Regions from separate parts of the Cryobacterium sp. M91 genome, predicted to be linked through region 2. Evidence: predicted binding sites of a transcription regulator. Region 2 holds the regulator's gene; the other holds the start of a gene.
What was found. The regulator HrcA, encoded in region 2, represses chaperone genes, less so after heat shock. The targets are predictions, from matches to a motif close to TTNGCACTCGNNNNNNNCGAGTGCNAA.

Region 1: groL (chaperonin GroEL) is a predicted target of HrcA. The motif match lies at 4,051-4,077, and genes of this name have one in related genera.

The regions. Positions count from the first base shown of each region.
Region 1 covers NZ_PJJT01000079.1:47,957-58,514, forward strand. Annotated here, with positions in the region: gene CXY80_RS06690 (aldehyde dehydrogenase family protein) at 1-661, shown strand, start outside; gene CXY80_RS06695 (GMC family oxidoreductase) at 670-2,241, shown strand; gene groL (chaperonin GroEL) at 2,379-4,007, opposite strand; gene CXY80_RS06705 (DUF3048 domain-containing protein) at 4,148-5,197, opposite strand; gene CXY80_RS06710 (cold-shock protein) at 5,263-5,466, opposite strand; gene CXY80_RS06715 (LytR C-terminal domain-containing protein) at 5,751-6,314, opposite strand; gene CXY80_RS06720 (DUF3263 domain-containing protein) at 6,399-6,671, opposite strand; gene msrB (peptide-methionine (R)-S-oxide reductase MsrB) at 6,853-7,254, shown strand; gene CXY80_RS06730 (nitroreductase family protein) at 7,292-7,906, shown strand; gene CXY80_RS06735 (DMT family transporter) at 8,017-9,015, opposite strand; gene CXY80_RS06740 (ABC-F family ATP-binding cassette domain-containing protein) at 9,177-10,558, opposite strand, start outside.
Region 2 covers NZ_PJJT01000088.1:98,246-107,337, forward strand. Annotated here, with positions in the region: gene ybeY (rRNA maturation RNase YbeY) at 1-82, opposite strand, end outside; gene CXY80_RS13775 (PhoH family protein) at 79-1,095, opposite strand; gene CXY80_RS13780 (HIT domain-containing protein) at 1,151-1,528, opposite strand; gene CXY80_RS13785 (16S rRNA (uracil(1498)-N(3))-methyltransferase) at 1,580-2,320, opposite strand; gene dnaJ (molecular chaperone DnaJ) at 2,322-3,425, opposite strand; gene hrcA (heat-inducible transcriptional repressor HrcA) at 3,525-4,544, opposite strand; gene CXY80_RS13800 (DUF4870 domain-containing protein) at 4,783-5,256, shown strand; gene CXY80_RS13805 (DUF4870 domain-containing protein) at 5,428-5,835, shown strand; gene hemW (radical SAM family heme chaperone HemW) at 5,845-7,068, opposite strand; gene CXY80_RS13815 (DUF1990 family protein) at 7,089-7,739, opposite strand; gene lepA (translation elongation factor 4) at 7,745-9,092, opposite strand, start outside.

The DNA.
Region 1 (10,558 bases), on a different contig from region 2:
GCTGAACGGCGCGTTCGTGCACTCGGGGCAGGTCTGCTCGGCCGGCGCGCGCATCGTGGTGGAAGCATCCGTTGCCGAGAAGTTCGTCGACGAGCTCGTGCGCCGGGCCAACCAGATCCGTCTCGGCGGACCGTTTGACCCGAAGGCCGAAACCGGGCCGCTGATCAGCGCAGCGCACCGCGACAAAGTCACCGCCTACGTTGCGAAGGGCATCGCCGAGGGCGCCCGCCTGCGCTGCGGAGGAACCTGGGGCGCAGGCGACCTCGCGCAGGGCTTTTATTACACGCCGACCGTGCTCGACCAGGTTTCGAGCGGCATGTCCGTCGTGATCGACGAGGCTTTCGGCCCGGTCGTGACGATTGAAATCTTCGAGACCGAAGCCGAGGCCGTGCGCATCGCCAACGACACCGTCTACGGCCTGGCCGGAGCGGTCTGGACCCAGGACGCCGGCAAGGCCCAGCGCATGGCCAAGGCCTTGCGGCACGGAACCGTCTGGATCAATGACTTTCACCCCTACCTGCCGCAGGCGGAGTGGGGCGGCTACGGCCAGTCCGGCGTTGGTCGCGAGCTCGGCCCGATGGGCCTCGGCGAGTACCAGGAAACTAAGCACATTTACCAGAACACCGCACCGGCCGTCACCGGCTGGTTCGCCGCACGTTAGGACCACCGATGACCCTACTGACCCAGACCGACTTCGACTACATCGTGATCGGTGGTGGTTCCGCCGGGGCCGCTGTCGCCGCCCGGCTGAGCGAGGATCCTGCCCTTGAGGTGGCCCTCGTGGAGGCCGGTCCCGACGACCGTGGCATCGACGTCATCCTCCAGCTCGACCGCTGGATGGAGCTGCTGGAGAGCGGTTACGACTGGGATTACCCGATCGAGCCGCAGGAGCACGGCAACTCGTTCATGCGCCACGCCCGTGCCAAGGTGCTCGGCGGCTGTTCCAGCCACAACTCCTGCATCGCGTTCTGGGCTCCGGCCGAAGACCTGAACGACTGGGCGTTCAAGCACGGAGCCACCGGCTGGGACGCCGCCACCACCTTCCCGCTGTTCCAGCGTCTGGAAACCAACGAGGACCGGGCCCCGCACCACGGCCAGGACGGCCCCGTGCACCTGATGAACGTGCCGGCCACCGATCCGTGCGGCGTGGCTCTCCTCGACGCCTGCGAACAGACCGGAATCCCGCGCACAACATTCAACTCCGGTACGACCGTTGTGAACGGCGCGAATTTCTTCCAGATCAACCGGCAGGCGGACGGAACGCGCGCGTCGTCATCCGTTTCGTATATTCACCCGATTCGGGATCGTGCCAACTTCACTCTGCTCACCGGCATGCGAGCCCGCAAACTCACCTTCGACGGGAACAAGCGCTGTACCGGCGTACAGGTCGTCGATGTCAGCTTCGGCAAGACCCACCAGCTCACCGCGCGCGCCGAGGTCATACTCTCGGCCGGCGCCATCGATTCGCCCAAGCTGCTCCTGCTCTCCGGCGTCGGTCCGGCCGAGCAGCTTGCCTCCTTTGGCATCGAGGTACTAGCGGACTCCCCCGGCGTCGGCGAGAACCTGCAAGACCACCCGGAGGGCGTGATTCAGTGGGAAGCGAAGCAGCCGATGCCCGAGACTTCCACCCAGTGGTGGGAAGCCGGCATCTTCACGACGACCGAGGAGGGCCTCGACCGCCCCGACCTCATGTTCCACTACGGTTCGGTGCCCTTCGACATGCACACCGCCCGTCAGGGTTACCCGACGACGGAGAACGGGTTCTGCCTGACGCCGAACGTCACCCGGGCACGCTCCCGCGGCACGGTCAAGCTGCGCTCGAGCGACTACCGCGATAAGCCCATGGTGGATCCGCGCTACTTCACCGACCCGCACGACATGCGCGTCATGGTCGCCGGCATCCGCAAGGCCCGGGAGATCGTGGGTCAGCCGGCCATGGCCGAGTGGGCCGGCGAGGAACTGTATCCGGGCGCCGCTGTGCAAACGGATGCCGAAATCACCTCGTACATCGAAAAGACCCACAACACGGTCTACCACCCGGCCGGAACCCTGCGGATGGGCGCCGTCGACGATGTGCTCGCGCCGCTCGATCCCGAGCTGCGGGTCAAGGGAGTCGCCGGCCTGCGCGTCGCCGACGCCTCGGTCATGCCGGTTCTCGTCACAGTAAACCCGAATATCACCACGATGATGATCGGTGAGCGCTGCGCCGACTTGGTGAAGGCGGCCCGCAGCATCCGCTGACCTGCGCCGAGGTGTGAGTCCGGGCCCAATTTTTGCGAATAATGCGGTCAGCCTCGCACCTCGGCGGCGGAACATGAAAAAAGTGGGCGCCTCCCGAGGGAGACGCCCACTTTTGTGTGGTGCCAGCTGGCGGGGACTTAGAAGTCCATGCCACCCGAGGGGTCGCCGGCCGGAGCCGAGTTCTTCTCGGGCTTGTCGGCAACGACGGCCTCGGTGGTGAGGAACAGTCCGGCAATCGACGCGGCGTTGAGCAGCGCGGAGCGGGTGACCTTCACCGGGTCATTGATGCCGGCAGCGATCATGTCGACGTACTCGCCGGTGGCGGCGTTGAGGCCCCATCCGACGGGCAGGTTGCGCACCTTGTCGGCGACAACGCCGGGCTCCATGCCCGCGTTGAGTGCGATCTGCTTGAGCGGAGCGTCGATGGCGACGCGCACGATGTTCGCGCCCGTTGCCTCGTCGCCGACGAGAGCGAGAACTGCTTCGCTCTCGAATGCGGTCTTGCCGGCCTGGATCAGTGCAACGCCACCACCGGCGACGATGCCCTCTTCGACGGCGGCCTTGGCGTTACGCACTGCATCTTCGATGCGGTGCTTGCGCTCCTTGAGCTCAACCTCCGTTGCGGCTCCGGCCTTGATGACAGCAACGCCGCCAGCAAGCTTGGCGAGGCGCTCCTGGAGCTTCTCGCGGTCGTAGTCGCTGTCGGTGTTCTCGATCTCGGCGCGGATCTGCGAAACGCGGCCGGCGATGGCTTCGACGTCGCCGGCACCCTCTACGATCGTGGTCTCGTCCTTGGTGATGACGACCTTGCGGGCGTTACCAAGCAGGTCGAGCGTGACGTTCTCGAGCTTGAGGCCGACCTCTTCCGAGATGACCTGTCCACCGGTGAGGATGGCGATGTCCTGCAGCTGAGCCTTGCGACGGTCTCCGAAGCCCGGAGCCTTGACGGCGACGGACTTGAAGATGCCACGGATCTTGTTCACAACGAGCGTGGCCAGGGCCTCGCCGTCGACGTCTTCCGCGATGATGAGGAGCTGCTTGCCGGTCTGGATGACCTTGTCCACGATGGGGAGCAGGTCCTTGATGTTGGAGACCTTGGAGTTGACGATCAGGATGTAGGGGTCTTCGAAGACCGCTTCCTGACGGTCGGGGTCGGTGACGAAGTACGCCGACAGGAAGCCCTTGTCGAAGCGCATGCCCTCGGTGAGCTCGAGTTCGGTGCCGAAGGTGTTCGACTCCTCAACGGTGACAACACCTTCCTTGCCGACCTTGTCGATGGCCTCGGCGATGATCGCGCCGATTTCGGTGTCGCCGGCAGAGATGGAAGCCGTGGCCGCGATCTCTTCCTTGGTTTCGATTTCCTTGGCGCTGGCGATGAGCTCGGCGATGACAGCTGCCGTGGCCTTCTCGATGCCGCGCTTGAGGCTGATCGGGTCGGCGCCGGCTGCGACGTTGCGCAGGCCTTCGCGAACCAGAGCCTGGGCGAGGACGGTTGCGGTGGTCGTTCCGTCGCCGGCTACGTCATCCGTCTTCTTGGCGACCTCTTTGACGAGCTCGGCACCGATCTTCTCGTACGGGTCGTCGAGCTCGATCTCCTTGGCGATGGACACACCGTCGTTGGTGATCGTGGGGGCGCCCCACTTCTTCTCCAGAACGACGTTGCGGCCGCGCGGGCCGAGGGTGACCTTGACGGTGTCGGCGAGAATATTCAGGCCGCGCTCAAGCCCACGACGGGCCTCTTCATTGAATGCAATGATTTTTGCCATATGTGTAACTCGTCCCTCCCGGACGTTCCAAACGATGATGGGGTTAGCACTCGGATGACGAGAGTGCTAGATCGATTCTGGCACTCTGGGGTCGAGAGTGCAAGCGAGCATCCGGAGTGATGCCGGGCTATCTGCAGCTGTCAGGGAACGAGATCGGCCGAGCCGGTGCCGTTGGGCACCAACTGGAACCAGGTATTGCCCGGTGCCAGCCGAATTGTCACTCCGTTGGCGTCGATGAGGCGGATCGGCGACGTCTGGGCGTCCTTGCTCCAGGTGGCCGCGAGGGTCTTGCCGCCGGACGAGATTGACGCTTCACCGGAGGCGATCAACTCGGTCTTGGGGATACTGTCGGAGACGGTTACATCGACCCGCAGTACGACCACGTTGGTGGCCTTGAGCTGGGCCCCCTCGGGGGTCAGGTCGGGCGCGCCATCCTGAGCGCGCAGGTAGGCGGCCGCCTCGGCGTTCCAGGTCCAGCTGCGGGCGCTGGAGTTGGAAAATCTGGTGTTGATCACCGAAATCGGCGTACCGTCCGTGGCAGCGGATGCCGCGGCGAGGGTGGACGCGTAGGCGTACTGCTGGGCGGGCGGGGCGACGGAGGCATTGCGGTTGACGAATTCCGACGCGGCGAGGATCACGTTGTGCGGGGCTGAAGTAGCGGAGGACCGCGAGAACAAGCCGCTCGTGTCGTAGTCGAAGATGGCGCTGATCTGGCCGGTCGCATTCATCGCGTCGACGAATCGCTGCTGGCCGCCGGAGTAGGCGACCAGGCCGCCGAACGGCGCGATAATGTCGGGATCCATCGGCCGAATCGACCGCACCGGTCCGAGCTGATCGGGAATGCTTGACTGCCAGACCGCGACATAGCGGGTGATGCCGCCCTCGACCAGTTCTTCGAACACGACGTCGGTACGGTCAATGGCAACCTGCGGCCGGGCCGCAACGTGGTTGTCAATCTTGGCCGCCAGGGACGGGTGGGCCGACGAGCCGCCTTCGACGCTCAGCCCGGTTAGCGGTGCGATCTCGGTCGCCGCCGGGGCGACATAGTCAGAGGTCCAGGCCGTGCTGGTCGGTGTCGAGGAGGGGGCCGGGGTGCTGCCGCTGCACGCGCTCAGGAGCAGTGCCGGCAGCACGAGGGCGAGCAGCCCCGCTGCCCGAAGCGGTCGAGCGGTGCGGGCCGTATTTTTCATAGTCACCGGTAAACACTAACGCCGCCCGTTGCAGCGGGCGGCGTTAGTGTGAACTGCGAGGCGGGTTAGGCCGGTCGCACCGATTCAGCCTGCGGGCCTTTCGCTCCGGCACCGACCTCGAAGACGACCTGCTGGCCTTCTTCAAGAACCTTGTACCCGCTCATGTCGATAGCGGAGTAGTGGACGAAGACGTCTTGCCCTCCCCCGTCGACAGTAATGAAGCCGAAACCCTTTTCAGCGTTGAACCACTTTACGGTTCCGTTCGCCATGTGTCACTCCTTGCTCAGTTTTCAACGGCAACCGCCCATTGGCTGTTCCGGGCCGTGCCGCAGAGACTGCGTTCATCCTGTGCGAGCAGCAAATCCCCGAGAGCAAGACATCTGTTACAAGTTACCTACTGGTGCAAGTTTCCTTGGGCGAGCTTTCTTGATCCGGGCGGGTATTGCCCGAACAAAATGTGTGACCAAAACGCACATTACTGAAATCGGAACAGAAGACTAGGGGCTTGACGAATCAAATCGTGGCCGCTACGACCACGGCTTTCGCGTTTTGCTCAGTCAACCGGTGAAACATAGTCGTTGCCGACGACGACGGTCATACTGGCGCCGGAATCAACGAAATTGGTGGAGACCACGATCTGCGCTCCCGAAAGGGAGGCAGCGACGCCGCGGGCGGCGCCTTCCTGGCTCGCATCGGCGTAGTAGATCACTGTGGTCGCCTCAGTGTCCGTGCTGGCGTTCCCGGTGGCATTGACCACCCAGCCTGCAGCGGTGAGTGTGTCCCTGACGGATGCTGCGACGCCGTCGTTCGCGGACCCGTTGAGCACGTTGATGGTCTGCGCCGGGTCGACGGTGGCAACGGCAGTGGGGACGGCGGTCGCTGCGGGCGTCGCGGTTGCGCTGCTCGCGGGCAGCCCGGGAATGTTGGAGAAGTCGAGGCGATTATTGATTGCTAGGATGCCGACTGCACCGATGGCGATCAACAGCCCGGTGGCCCCCAGCGCCCACCAGAATCCGATCCAGCCGCGTCCACTCTTGCCGGGGGCGCGGTGGGCTCCCACCCGGTCGAGGGCATGCGTGTGGGTGTCGAAACGGTCTTTCGCAAATTTTTTCGCCATGGTGGTGGAATCCTTGGTTGGCCGGCCGGGCCGGAATCGAGCTGCAGCGCAAGGTTCCGTGCTGGCCGAAAAGCGGGTGGGTGCCTAGTCGCGGGTGGGCAGCGAACGACTGGCGCGTGCCTCGGATCGGACGGAACGCATCCGCTGCAATCGTTTCACCAGCATGGGATCAAAAGCCAACGCCAACGGTGAGTCGACCAGTGCGCCCAATAACTGATAGTACCGGGCGGTCGACAGGCTGAAGGTGGCCCGGATGGCCTCCTCCTTGGCGCCGACATGCCGCCACCATTGCCGTTCGAAGGCGAGCACGGCCTGGTCGCGTTCGCTCAACTGGGTTGTCGGGGCGTGCTCAGTCATTGCTGCATCCCTCCCCCGGTTGGCTGTCCGTCAGGCTCATCCTATTTGCGGGCGGCTGAATGTTGCCTCCGGCACGCCCTGCCGCGGTGGGACACGCCGTGTGGAATGCGCGCGGGGCCAAGCGAGTTTAGGCTTAGTAGACGCGGCCAGTGCCCGGTCGCCGGAACGAAGGGATCTGAACATGGACTACGAAATCAAGAAGTCAGACAGCGAATGGCGCTCCGAACTGGGCGCGGAGAAATTTGCGGTGCTGCGCGAAGCCGGCACCGAACGCCCCGGCACCGGCGAGCTGCTCGACGAGGGTCGGGCCGGCCTCTACACCTGTGGCGCCTGCAACGCCGAGCTGTTTCAGAGTGGCACCAAGTTCGATTCCGGCTGCGGCTGGCCGAGCTTTTACGAGTCGGTTCGGCCCGAAGCGGTCGAACTGCTTGAGGACCGCTCCTTGGGAAGCGTGCGCACCGAGGTGCGCTGCGCGAACTGTGGCTCGCACCTCGGCCACGTTTTTCCCGACGGTTTCGGCACTCCGACCGGCGACCGGTACTGCATGAATTCGCTGTCGCTCAACTTCACGCCCGCTGAGTAGCGCGGTGTCGATGACGGGTGCGGTTGCCAGTTCGAAAGTGGCAGGTTCGGCCGGAGCGAATCCTGGTCTTCCCGGCCGGGACACGACCGGTTTCAGAACGGATACCGCGGCGGTCTTCAAAGCTGTCGCTGACCGGCGCAGTTACTCCAAGGTGACGACACTCGCCCCCAGCCGGGCGGAGTTGCTGCCGCTCGTGGCGGCGGCCGCGCGGGTGGCGGATCACGGCGCGTTGCGTCCGTGGCGGCTGCTCGAGCTGCGCGGCGACGCCCGCGACCGGCTCGGAGCGGCGTTTGTGGCGGCATCCGCTTGTGAGGGGCTCGAAGCGATCAAGCTGGCCGCCAAGCCGCTGCGCGCACCGCTGCTGATCGCGATCGTCGCGTCACGGCAGGTGAACTTCAAGGTGGCTGGCTGGGAACAGGATGCCGCGGCTGCGGGCGTCGCGCACCTTCTCACGCTGCTGCTCGAAAACGCCGGCTGGGGGGCGATGTGGCGCACCGGGCCGTTGGTGCGATCGGCGCCGGTGCGAGCGTTGCATGGCCTTGCCGACGGGGAAGAGCTGCTTGGCTGGCTCTACGTTGGGGGAATTCCCGAGGAGTCGAAACCGTGCGTGCGGCTGTCGATTGATCCGGAGGAGTTTTTGGGGGTGCTGTAGCTCGGGGCCGTACGCTTCTTCCCCGGCCCACCTTGGAGCGCCGGCCCGTGATCTATCAGGGGCCCCTTTCCGGGCCCGGGCGGAAGGAACAGGACGTTCAAGGGCTGCGGTCAGGTGCGGGCGTGGCCGGGCCGGTGCCAGCGCACCGCGGCGATGACCACGGCGACGAGGGCGAGCGCGGTTCCGGCCAGGGTCGTTACGCCGACCGGATGCCCCTGAGTGGGCGCGAGCAGATCCAGCGCAAGGGCGCAGAGCAGCTGGCCGGCGACGATGCACAGGCCGAGCATGAGCACGCCGGTGGTACGCACGACGAGCGCGGCGCCGGCGATGAAGATGCAGCCGATGAGCCCGCCGGTATAGAGCCACGGGTTGCCCGGCAGATCGAGGGCGAAACCGACCAGCACACCGTGCACGAGCGCCGCGAGTACGAGCGCGACGGATCCGGTGAGAAAGTTCAGAAAAGTTGCCGTGAGCGCACTTTGCGCGGTGACCCGCACCTGACCGTTCACGGCCTGCTGCCAGCCCTGGCCGATACCCGCCACGAGGGGTAGCACGAGCAGCCAGAGCGCGTCGCTGCCGCCCAATTCGCCGCTCACCGTCCAGGCTACGGCGACCAAGGCGAGCACCGCGCCAACTATTTTGGACGCGTGCAGCGGTCGGCGCCCACCCGGACCGATGCCAAACCGGTCTATGAGCACACCGCTCACGGTCTGACCGGCCACAACGGCGACAGTGAACAGGGCGATGCCGAGTGGCGCGGCGACAAGGCCCTGCGACAGTACGAACAGCGCGCCGGCCAGGCCGCCGAACAGGTGCCACCAGGACAGGGTTTTCGCTCGCACCGCGCGAGTGACGAGTTGCAGGCCGCGGCGCCCGCTTCGGAACACGACGAGGCCAAGGCTGAGAATGACCAGCCCGGAGCCGAAGGAGATGACGGCGGCAGTGAATCCGTCGCCGATTTGATGCCCGAGTTCGCCATTCACGCGCGATTGCACGGCATACATGGCCCCGATCAGCACCGAGAACAGAAGCGCCAGCCAAATCGGCACAGAGTATGCCGCTGGCGCGGCCGAAGCATCCGTTCGGGTCCGTGCGCTGTCCTCTGTCACTTGGCAATACTACGAGATGGGTGCGTGCGGGTTCTGCCCGGTGCTGCCTGGTCGGGCTCCGATTCGCCCGGGGCCCACCTTAGGTCGCCGGGCCCATGATCTATCATGGGCCCGGTTTCCGGGCCCGGTCGAAAACAGCGCGCGGGGCGAGGCTTGGCGCGTCAGGCGGCGCGCACCTCGATTTCGCCGGGGGCTGCACCCTCGCTGCCGAAGACCAGGCGGCGGTTGGCGATCTTGTCGGTGAAGAAGCGATCGTGACTAACCACCACGACGGCCCCGGGAAAGTGCACGAGGGCGCGTTCCATCACCTGGGTGCTCGACATGTCGAGGTGGTTGGTCGGCTCGTCGAGCAGCAGCACCGACGCTCCGGAGAGCAGGCATTGCGCCATGGCGACGCGGGCGCGCTGACCGCCCGAGAGAGCACCGATCTTCTGTTTGAGGTCGGCCTCGCTGAACTGGAACATGGTCAGAAAACGGTTGACCGACTTCTTGGTCGCGGTGAGGGCGAGGCTGCCGGGCATGGCGTTGACGGCATGACTGACGGTGTCGCTCTCGTCGAGTTCGGCGAGAATCTGGTTGTACGAGACAACGCCGGCGCCGCTGGCCCAGGCGACGTCACCGTGGTCGGCGCTCTCCTCGCCGGTGAGCACCCGCAGCAGGGTCGTCTTTCCGCTGCCGTTACTGCCGAGCACGACAATGCGGTTGCCGCGGCGCACCTCGAAACTGAGGTTTTCGAACAGCACCTTGTCGCCGAAGCTTTTTGCCAGGCCGTCGACCCGGCAGAGGACGTCCTTGACGTGCAGGTTGCCGTAGATCTCGGTGATGATCTGGTCGACCGGGCGCGGTGTGCGCGACTTCTTGATGTGCGCCAGCTGATTGCCGAGCTGACGACTCTCGGCCTTGGCGGCCTCCCGACGGTCGGCGATCCCCTCGGCTTCGAAGGCGAGCAGCTCGGATTCGTGCACGAACTGTGCCTCAAGGGTCTTGAGGCGAAACTGCTTCTGCACGATGTACTCGCCGAAGTTGCCGGGGTACTCGTGCAGGTGAAAGTTCTCGACCTCAATGATGCGGGTGACGACAGCGTCGAGAAACTTACGGTCGTGCGAGACGACGATGGCAGCACCCTTGAAGCTCTTGAACCAGGCTTCGAGCCACTCAACCCCGGCCACGTCGAGGTAGTTGGTCGGCTCGTCGAGCAGCAGTACATCGGGAGCTTCCAGCACGATCTTGGCCAGGGCAGCCCGATTACGCCAGCCACCGGAAAGCTCATCGATCGCGCAGACGCGGTGCGCCTCGTTGAATCCGAGGGTGGTCAGCGCGGTGTCGATGTGCCGCTTGTAGTCCCAGCCGTCCAGCCGATCCATCTCCTCGAACAGCTCGCCCTGCCGCCCGATCAGCCGGTCGAGTTCGGCGCTGGCCGAGGAATCGAGGGCGATCGCCGCATCAATCGCGGCGAGCTCGGCCTCAACTGCCTTCACGGCCACGAACAGTTCGTCGAGCACCTCGGTTATGGTCTGTGCACCGTTGAGTTCGGAGAACTGGG
Region 2 (9,092 bases):
TGTCGAGCGCGAAGGCAGCGAGGCGCTGAATGGCGGCCTCATCGACCGGGATGGTCGACTCGTTGTTGATTTCGATGCTCAACTGGAACTCCGTTTCGGGTTGCGGCCGGGTGCATTGCCGGTGCGCTGCGGGCCTTGAGTAGCAAATGCGCGCGCTTCGGCGCTCTCCTGGCGGAGGGCCTGTTTCTGCGCGTCGTACTCGGTATACGCGTCGACGATGCGCCCGACCAGCGAGTGCCGCACAACGTCGGCACTGGTCAGATAGGAAAAGTGGATGTCGTCGATACCGTCAAGGACGCGGGTCACCAATTTCAAGCCGCTGCTGCCGGCCGGCAGGTCGATCTGGGTGACATCGCCGGTGATGACCATCTTGGAGCCGAAGCCAAGGCGGGTCAGGAACATCTTCATCTGCTCGGGCGTCGTGTTCTGGGCTTCGTCGAGCACGACGAAGCTTGCGTTCAGGGTGCGACCGCGCATGTAGGCGAGCGGGGCGACCTCGATAGTGCCGGCCGCGAGCAATTTGGGGATCAGTTCGGGGTCAAGCATTTCGCCGAGCGCGTCGTAGAGCGGCCGCAGGTAGGGATCGATCTTGTCCGTGAGCGTGCCGGGCAGAAAGCCGAGCCGTTCTCCGGCCTCCACTGCCGGGCGGGTCAGGATGATGCGCTCAACCTCTTTGTTCTGCAGGGCACGCACCGCCTTCGCCATGGCGAGGTAGGTCTTGCCGGTTCCGGCCGGTCCGATGCCGAACACGATCGTGTTGTCGTCGATCGCGTCGATGTACTCTTTCTGGCCGATCGATTTGGCCCGAATACTCTTGCCACGGGCGGTCAGAATTGGGGCGCCGAGCTGGGCGGATGGGCTCACGGAACTGTCGGCAGCCAGCATCCGTGACGCGGTGGCCACCTCGGTCTCGCCGAGGTCGTGGCCGGTGCGCAGGGCCAGCTGCAGCTCCTCGATCAAGCGACGCACGGCCTCGACGTCGTCGGCCGAGCCGCCGAGCGTCACGTCGTTGCCGCGCACGTGCACGTCGACCTTCGGGTAGGCGGCCTCGATGGTGTTCAGGTAGCGGTCTTCGGGGCCGAGCAAGCGCACCATGGCGACGCCGTCAACGGTGAAGCGCAGCTCCCTGTTGGAGTCAGCTTTAGAAGAATCAGAGGGCGCCAAGCGAGTCCTCCCCCAGCTGATCAGACGCTTCGGGGCTGCCGAGCACGTGCGCGTGCACGTGGAAGACGGTCTGGCCGGCAGCCGCCCCGGTGTTGAACACCAGACGGAACTGTCCGTTGGTGCGTTCGGCCGCGATCTGCTCGGCCACGGCGACGAGTTCGGCGAGCAGGGTGGGATTGCCGGCGGCGAGCTCGACCACGTTTTGATACTGAGGGTCTTTCGTGGTGACGACAACGTGCACCGGGGCTTTGGGTGCAATGTCGAGGAAAGCGATAATGCGCTCGGTTTCGGCCACGATCGTCGCCGGAATCTCACGCGCGATGATGCGGCTGAAAATGGTCGGTTGGGCGACGGAAGAAGACATACCTCTATCTTAAGCGGCGCTATCAGCGGCACGCACTACCAACGGCACGCTCTACCAGCGACCCAAAGTTGCATTGAGGATTGCGAGGGCGGCTGGCCCCGCGGTCGATGTGCGCAGCACGGTGTCGCCGAGGCGTACCTGGCTCGCGCCGGTCTGCTCAAGCAGGAGCAGTTCGGCCGGCGATATTCCGCCCTCGGGGCCGACGACGAGCAGAATGTCGCGGTCGTCGGTGGGGACGGCCACCTCGGTGAGGCGACCGGTTGCGGTCGGGTCGAGCAGCAGCATCCGTGTCGTGGCGGCCAAAACGGCCAGCTGCTTGGTGCTGGTCAGCTGGGCGACATCGGGCAGCCAAGCCCGGATCGACTGTTTGCTGGCCTCACGCAGGATGCTGCTCCAGCGTTCGTGGCCTTTGGCGATCTTCGCGCCCTCCCACTTGGTGATGGAGCGGGCTGCGGACCACGGGATGACGCCGTCGACGCCGAGTTCGGTGGCGGCCTGAATGGCCAGTTCGTCCCGGTCACCCTTGGCGAGGGCCTGCACCAAGCGGATGCGCGGCGTCGCCGCCGCAGTCTCGCTCGCGTCATCGACGCGCAGGGTCAACTGCAAAGCGTCCGCCGTCAGCACGGCTCCCTCCAGCAGCAACCCGGCCCCATTACCGAGGCGGAGCCGGTCCCCGGGGCGCACCCGGCTCACCGTGACCGCGTGCCGCGCCTCGTCGCCGTCCACGGTGACCACCTGCCCCGGGCGGCACTGCGCCGCCCGGAGCGTTTCTTGCAGGTAGAAATGTGCCACGTCAGCCGAGGAACCGGTCGCGCAGCTTCGCGAACAAGCCCTGCTGGTACTGGCTCAGGGTCGGCGCCGGAGCCGCGTAGCGGGCTGCGAACTGTTCGATCAGGTCGCGTTCCTTGTGGTCGAGCTTGGTCGGGGTGAGCACGTGGATGCCGACCTTGAGGTCGCCGCGGCCACTGCCGCGCAGCTTAGTGATGCCTCGATCCTTGATCGTGAGTACCTCGGAGCTCTGCGATCCGGGGCGAATCTCTACCTCGATGTCGCCGTCGAGAGCCTTGACGGTCACGGTGGTGCCGAGAATCGCACTGGTCATCGGCACGTCGAGCGAGCACATTAGGTCGTCGCCGTCACGGCTGAACACGTCGTGATGGCGCACCTTCATCTCCAGGTACAGGTCCCCATTGGGACCGGCAGCCGGGCCGGCTTCGCCGCTGCCGGGCATCTGCAGGCGCAGGCCGGTGTCGACGCCGGCCGGAATATCGACCGGAACGGTGCGGCGGGCGCGAATGCGGCCCTGACCGGAGCAGGTCATGCACGGGGTGGCGATGATGGTGCCGTAACCGCGGCAGGAACCGCACGGGCTGGACGTCATCACGTTCCCGAGCAGGGAGCGCACGGCGCGCTGGATGCTGCCCGTGCCGTGGCAGATGTCGCAGGTGATCGGCGCGGTGCCGGGCGCGCAACAGGAGCCCTTGCAGGTCTCACAGACGATCGCCGTGTCGACCTCCAGGTCGCGGTGCGTGCCGAAGATGACCTCGTCGAGGTCGAGGTCGACTCGAATCAGAGCGTCCTGGCCGCGTTCGCGGCGCGAGCGCGGACCACGGCTGCTCCCGCCGCCGCCGAAGAAGGTCTCGAAGATGTCGCCGAAGTTGCCGAAGTTCTGCCCGTCGAAGCCGCCGTTCTGGCCGCCGCCCTGGTCATACTTCTGGCGCTGCTTGGCGTCGCTCAGCACGTCATAGGCGTGTGTGATGCTCTTGAACCGTTCGGATGCTTCGGCGCCGGGGTTCACGTCGGGGTGCAGCTCGCGGGCGAGGCGACGGTACGCCTTCTTGATTTGGTCGGTGGTTGCGTCGCGGTCAACGCCAAGCGCTTCGTAATGGTCAGCCAAAGGTGGCTCTCCTTGATTTTTTTATGATGGTTGTTCGAAATGGCACAGAGCCTAAATGGCACAGAGTCGAAATGGCACAGAGCCTAAATGGTACAGATTTCAGGTCTCGCCGAGCAGGCGGGAGAGGTACCGGGCGACGGCGCGTACGGCCGCCATATTGTTGGAATAGTCCATGCGGGTCGGCCCGAGCACGCCCAGCCGGGCCAGGTTGCCGCCTGCGGTATAGCCGCTGGTCAGCACGCTCGCTTCCGGTAGGCCGAAGGCCGCATTCTCCCGGCCGATACTCACCGAAACGCCGTGCTGGTCGGTCTCCATCTCGCCGAACAGCCGCAGCAGCACGACCTGTTCTTCGATGGCTTCGAGTACCGGATAGATGCTGCCGGAGAAGTCGTCTTCGGTGCGCACCAGGTTTGCGGCCCCGGCCATGACGAGCTTCTCCTGACGGTTGGCCCCGACCTGGTCGGCGACGGTGCGCGTGATCAGGTCGACGATCGGCTGCAGCGCCGGCGATCCCGGCCAGACGCTCACGGCGAGGGCAACGCTCGCCTCGGCCATGCCCAGTCCAACGACCGTGACGTTGAGTCGGGCGCGCAGTTCGCCGAGCGTCTGCTCGTCGAATGCTCGCGGCAGGTCGATGACTCGCTGCTCGACCCCGCCGGAATCGGTGATCAGCACCGACAGGATGCGCGTCTCGGTCAGCGGCACTAACTCGATGTGCCGAACCCTGGCGCGGGACAGCGAGGGGTATTGCACGAGCGCGACCTGGTGGGTGAGCTGCGAGAGCAAACGCACGCTGCGCACGAGCACCTCGTCGAGGTCGGCGGAGTGACCCAGGAAAGTTTCAATGGCCTGACGCTGGGCCGGGGTCAGCGGACGCAGGTCGGCCAGGTGGTCGACGAAGACCCGGTACCCCTTATCCGTCGGGATGCGCCCCGAGGAGGTGTGCGGCGCCGCGATGAGCTCTTCTTCTTCGAGCAGGGCCATGTCGTTGCGAATGGTCGCGGCGGAAACACCGAAGGAATGCCGGTCGACGATGGATTTGGAGCCGACGGGTTCGCGGGACGCGACGTAGTCCTGCACGATGACGCGCAGCACATCGAGCCCACGGTCGGAAACCATTTCGCCCGCCTTCCTCTTTTTCCGGTCCAGCTTCAATTAAGCGGATGCCCCGGGTCGGCGCGCGTCAAGCGCACCGGAACGCAGGTTTGCCGGCACGTCGTTGGCACTCGCATCCACTGACTGCCAATACTATCGCGACCGGCCGTGTTCCGGCTGAGCGCACCCATTGCCAGTATCGCGAACCGAGCGTTTAATTACCGCTATACGCTCCCCCCGGAGTTCAGTGAAAGGCACGATCATGAGCGATCCACAGGCACAACCTCCCGGTGATTCCAACTACCGTGACCCTAATGCTGGGCAGCCGCCGTATGGCCAGCAGCCCGGTACGGGCAGCCCATACGGCACCCCTACAGCCGCAGCCCCACTCTCGGAGGCCGACGACCGACAATGGGCCTCGTTTGCGCACCTCGGCGGCATCCTGAGCTTTCTTCCGTCGCTGATCATTTGGCTGGTCTTCAAGGACCGCGGCCGCCTCACCAATACCGAAGCGAAGGAGGCGCTCAACTTTCAGATCACCCTCGTGATCGGATACGTCGCGATAAATGTCGTCTCGTCCATCCTGGCGATCGTCACCTTCGGAATCGGCGGCCTGCTCATCGGCCTGACCTGGCTGCTCTGGGTGGCCGGAGTCATCTTTTCGATCATTGGGTTTCTGAAGGCCAAGGACGGCCAGAACTACCGGTATCCGGTCGCGATTCGCCTGATCAAGTAGCGCGCGGCCCGGTCCAATACGCATCTCGGACGGTTAGTCTGGAGGGGTCTGGCCTGGCTTGTCCGACCCCACACAGTGCTATTGCACGCAGTGGTTCTTCCCTGGATGTCGTCGGCAACCCATCGCCAGATCCACCGCGACCAAACCGACCACGCTCGAACAGGAGACCGCATGTCCGAGAACGATTCACGCACAAATCCGTATGAATCCACCCCGCCGCAAAACCCGTACGCGCAGAGCGTCCCGCCGGCGCCGATGAGTCCGGCCGACGAGAAGATGTGGGCGACCCTGATTCACGTCGGCGGTATCCTCTTCGCCTTTGTTCCCGCACTCATCGGCTATCTCGTGCTGCGCGATCGTGGGCCGTTCATTCGTGCCCACAGTGCGACGGCTTTGAACTTTCAGATCACCCTGATGATCGTTTATGTGGTGGGCACCGCGTTGACGGCAATCCTGATCGGCTACCTGATTGTGCCGGTGGCCTGGGTGCTCGGCATCATCTTCTCGATCCTCGCCGCACTCGCGGCCAACCGCGGCCAAGGGTATTCCTACCCGCTGACCATCAGATTTTTCAGCTAGCGCACGCTCTTAGTCGCTCAGCCGACGCACCACGGCGTCGGCCAGAAGCCGTCCGCGCAGGGTCAGTTCAATGGTCCCGGCGAGGGCAGCTTTGGCGTTGACGAGCTCATCGGCGATCAGGCCGGCCACCTCTCGGCGTCCGTCCGCGGACAGCGATGCGACCGGGATACCGGTGCGGATGCGGCTCTGCAACAGGATGCGCTCGAGTTCGCGGGTGGGCGCATCGAGCGTTTCGCGACCGGCGGCCGGGGACAGGCCGCCGAGCATCCGCTCTGAATAGGCTGCGGGATGTTTGACGTTCCACCAGCGCACCCCGCCGATGTGGCTGTGGGCGCCGGGGCCGATGCCCCACCAGTCCTGGCCGGTCCAGTAGGCGAGGTTGTGGCGGGAGCGGTGCGCGTCGCTCGTAGCCCAGTTGCTGACCTCGTACCAGTCATAGCCGGCGGCGGCAAGCAGTTCGTCGGCGAGTTCATAGAAGTCGGCCTGTTGGTCGTCGTCGGTCGGGGCGATCTCGCCGCGGCGAATCTGCCGCGCGAGTTTGGTGCCGTCTTCGACGATAAGCGAATAGGCGCTGAGGTGGTCTGGGTGCAGGCTGAGCGCCTGTTCGAGGCTGGTGCGCCAGTCGGCGAGCGACTCTCCCGGCGTGCCGTAGATGAGGTCGAGGCTCACGTCGAGGCCGGCAGCGCGGGCCCATTCCACCACGAGGGGCACCCGCTCCGGGTCGTGGGTGCGTTCCAGGGTCGCCAGCACGTGCGGCACGGCGGACTGCATGCCGAAGGAAACCCGGGTGAATCCGGCCTCCGCGAGGGCGCCGAGGTAGGCGGCATCGACCGAGTCGGGGTTCGCCTCGGTGGTTACTTCGGCGTCGTCGGTCAAGCCCCACTGGTCGCGCACGGCGCCGAGCATTTTCGCCAGGTCGGTGACCGGCAGCAGCGTGGGTGTGCCTCCCCCGAAGAACACCGTTGCCACCGGGCGTTCGGGCACGCCCGATGCAGTGAGGATGCGCCCAGCGGCCTCAACCTCGAGCACCGCTTGGCTGGCGTAGTCGCTCTGCTTGACGCCGCGCAGTTCGGTCGCGGTATAGGTGTTGAAATCGCAGTAGCCGCAGCGCACCCGGCAGAACGGCACGTGCAGGTAGACGCCGAAATCGCGTTCAGCGGCGTTGACGGCTGCCGAGGCCGGCAAAAGGCCGTCGTCGGGTGCCGGGTCGCCGATGGGGTGGGGTCCGGCCATGGGTGGTGCTCCAGTACGTTCTATTTGATCGCACCCGCGGGGTGCAAAGCCCGCAGATACAACTTGGTGAATTTGGCCTGCTGAAAGCGCAGCACCGGCCAGGCCAGTCGGTAATACCAGGTGCTCGGCCGCGAAAAGGAGCGGATCGTCAACCAAACCGAGTCGTCCTCGCGGTGCTCGACGATGAAGGATTCCTCACCACTCTCCGGGTGGCCGGCCAGGGTGCCGTAGGCGAACCCGATGCGCGCGGCCTCGTCGATCACGTAGACGACCCGCACCGGCGCGGTCAAGCCGATCGGTCCAACCCGCATCTTGAGTGTGGCCGTCATACCGTTCGCAATATACGGGGTGCCATCCTCAGCGAAGGTCGCTTCATTGACCGGATGCTGCTGCCCGACCGCCGGCGTGCCGTCGGGTTGAAAGGTCACCGGGGTGTACTGCACGCCGGTTCCGTTTTCGAGGTCGGTCACCTCCATGCCGCTGCCGCGCTGGATTCCCCACGTCATCAGCAACTTGGTCGCGGCTTCAAAGCGTTCCGGCGAACTGCCGAGCCTGACGCTCTGCTCCATCGGCCGGTAGCCCTTGGGCGGATAGCTCATCAGGTCGGGCGCTAGCGTACCGCCGATGGCAGCGTAGCTGACGGCGGCATCGGTGAAGGTGGCCCTGCGCATCCGCTTTACTTCTTGTCTTTGGTCTCGATGTCGCCGCTGAGCGCGGCGATGAAGGCTTCCTGGGGAACTTCGACCCGGCCGACCATCTTCATGCGTTTCTTGCCCTCTTTCTGCTTCTCCAGCAGCTTGCGCTTGCGCGAGATGTCACCGCCGTAGCATTTGGCCAGCACGTCTTTGCGCATCGCCGAGATGCTCTCGCGGGCGATGATGTGCGCGCCGATCGCGGCCTGGATGGGCACCTCGAACTGCTGGCGCGGAATCAGTTTGCGCAGGCGCCCGGTCATTAGCGCGCCGTAGGCGTAGGCCTTGTCGCGGTGAACGATGGCGGAAAACGCGTCGACCTGCTCGCCCTGCAGCAAAATGTCGACCTTGACCAGGTCGGCTTCCTGCTCGCCGGAGGGTTCGTAGTCGAGCGAGGCGTAGCCGGCGGTGCGGCCCTTGAGCATGTCGAAGAAGTCGAACACGATCTCACCGAGCGGCATCGAATAGCGAATCTCGACGCGGTCTTCGCCGAGGTATTCCATGCCGAGCAGGGTGCCACGGCGACTCTGGCAGAGCTCCATAATGACGCCGACGTAGTCTTTCGGGGCGAGAATCGCGGCTTTGACCATGGGTTCGAGCACCTTGGCGATTTTGCCGGTGGGGTATTCGCTCGGGTTGGTGACCGTGATGGTGCGCTTGTCGTCGGTGGTGACCTCGTAGGGCACGCTCGGCGCCGTGGTGATGAGGTCGATGTTGAATTCACGTTCGAGGCGTTCGGTGATGATCTCGAGGTGCAGCAGGCCGAGAAACCCGCAGCGAAATCCGAAACCGAGGGCGACGGATGTCTCCGGCTCGTAGCCGAGGCTGGCGTCAGACAGCTTGAGTTTGTCCAGTGCTTCGCGCAGCGCCGGATAATCGCTGCCGTCGATCGGGTACAGGCCGGAGAACACCATGGGCTGCGGTTCGTCGTAGCCGGGCAGGGCGTCGGTCGCCGGGCGCACTGCGGTCGTGATGGTGTCGCCGACCTTGGACTGGCGCACGTCTTTCACACCGGTGATCAGGTAGCCGACCTCGCCGACCTTGAGGCCCTTGCTCTCCACCGGTTCGGGCGAGATGACGCCGATCTCGAGGATCTCGTGCGTCGCCTTGGTCGACATCATCTGAATTTTTTCGTGCGCCTTCAGATGGCCGTCGATCATGCGCACGTAGGTGACGACGCCGCGGTAGCTGTCGTAGACCGAGTCGAAAATCATGGCGCGAGCGGCGGCATCCGGGTTACCCTTCGGCGCCGGAATCATCGTCGTGGCGAGGTTCAGCAGCTCTTCAACACCGGCGCCGGTCTTGCCGGAGACACGCAGCACGTCTTCGGGG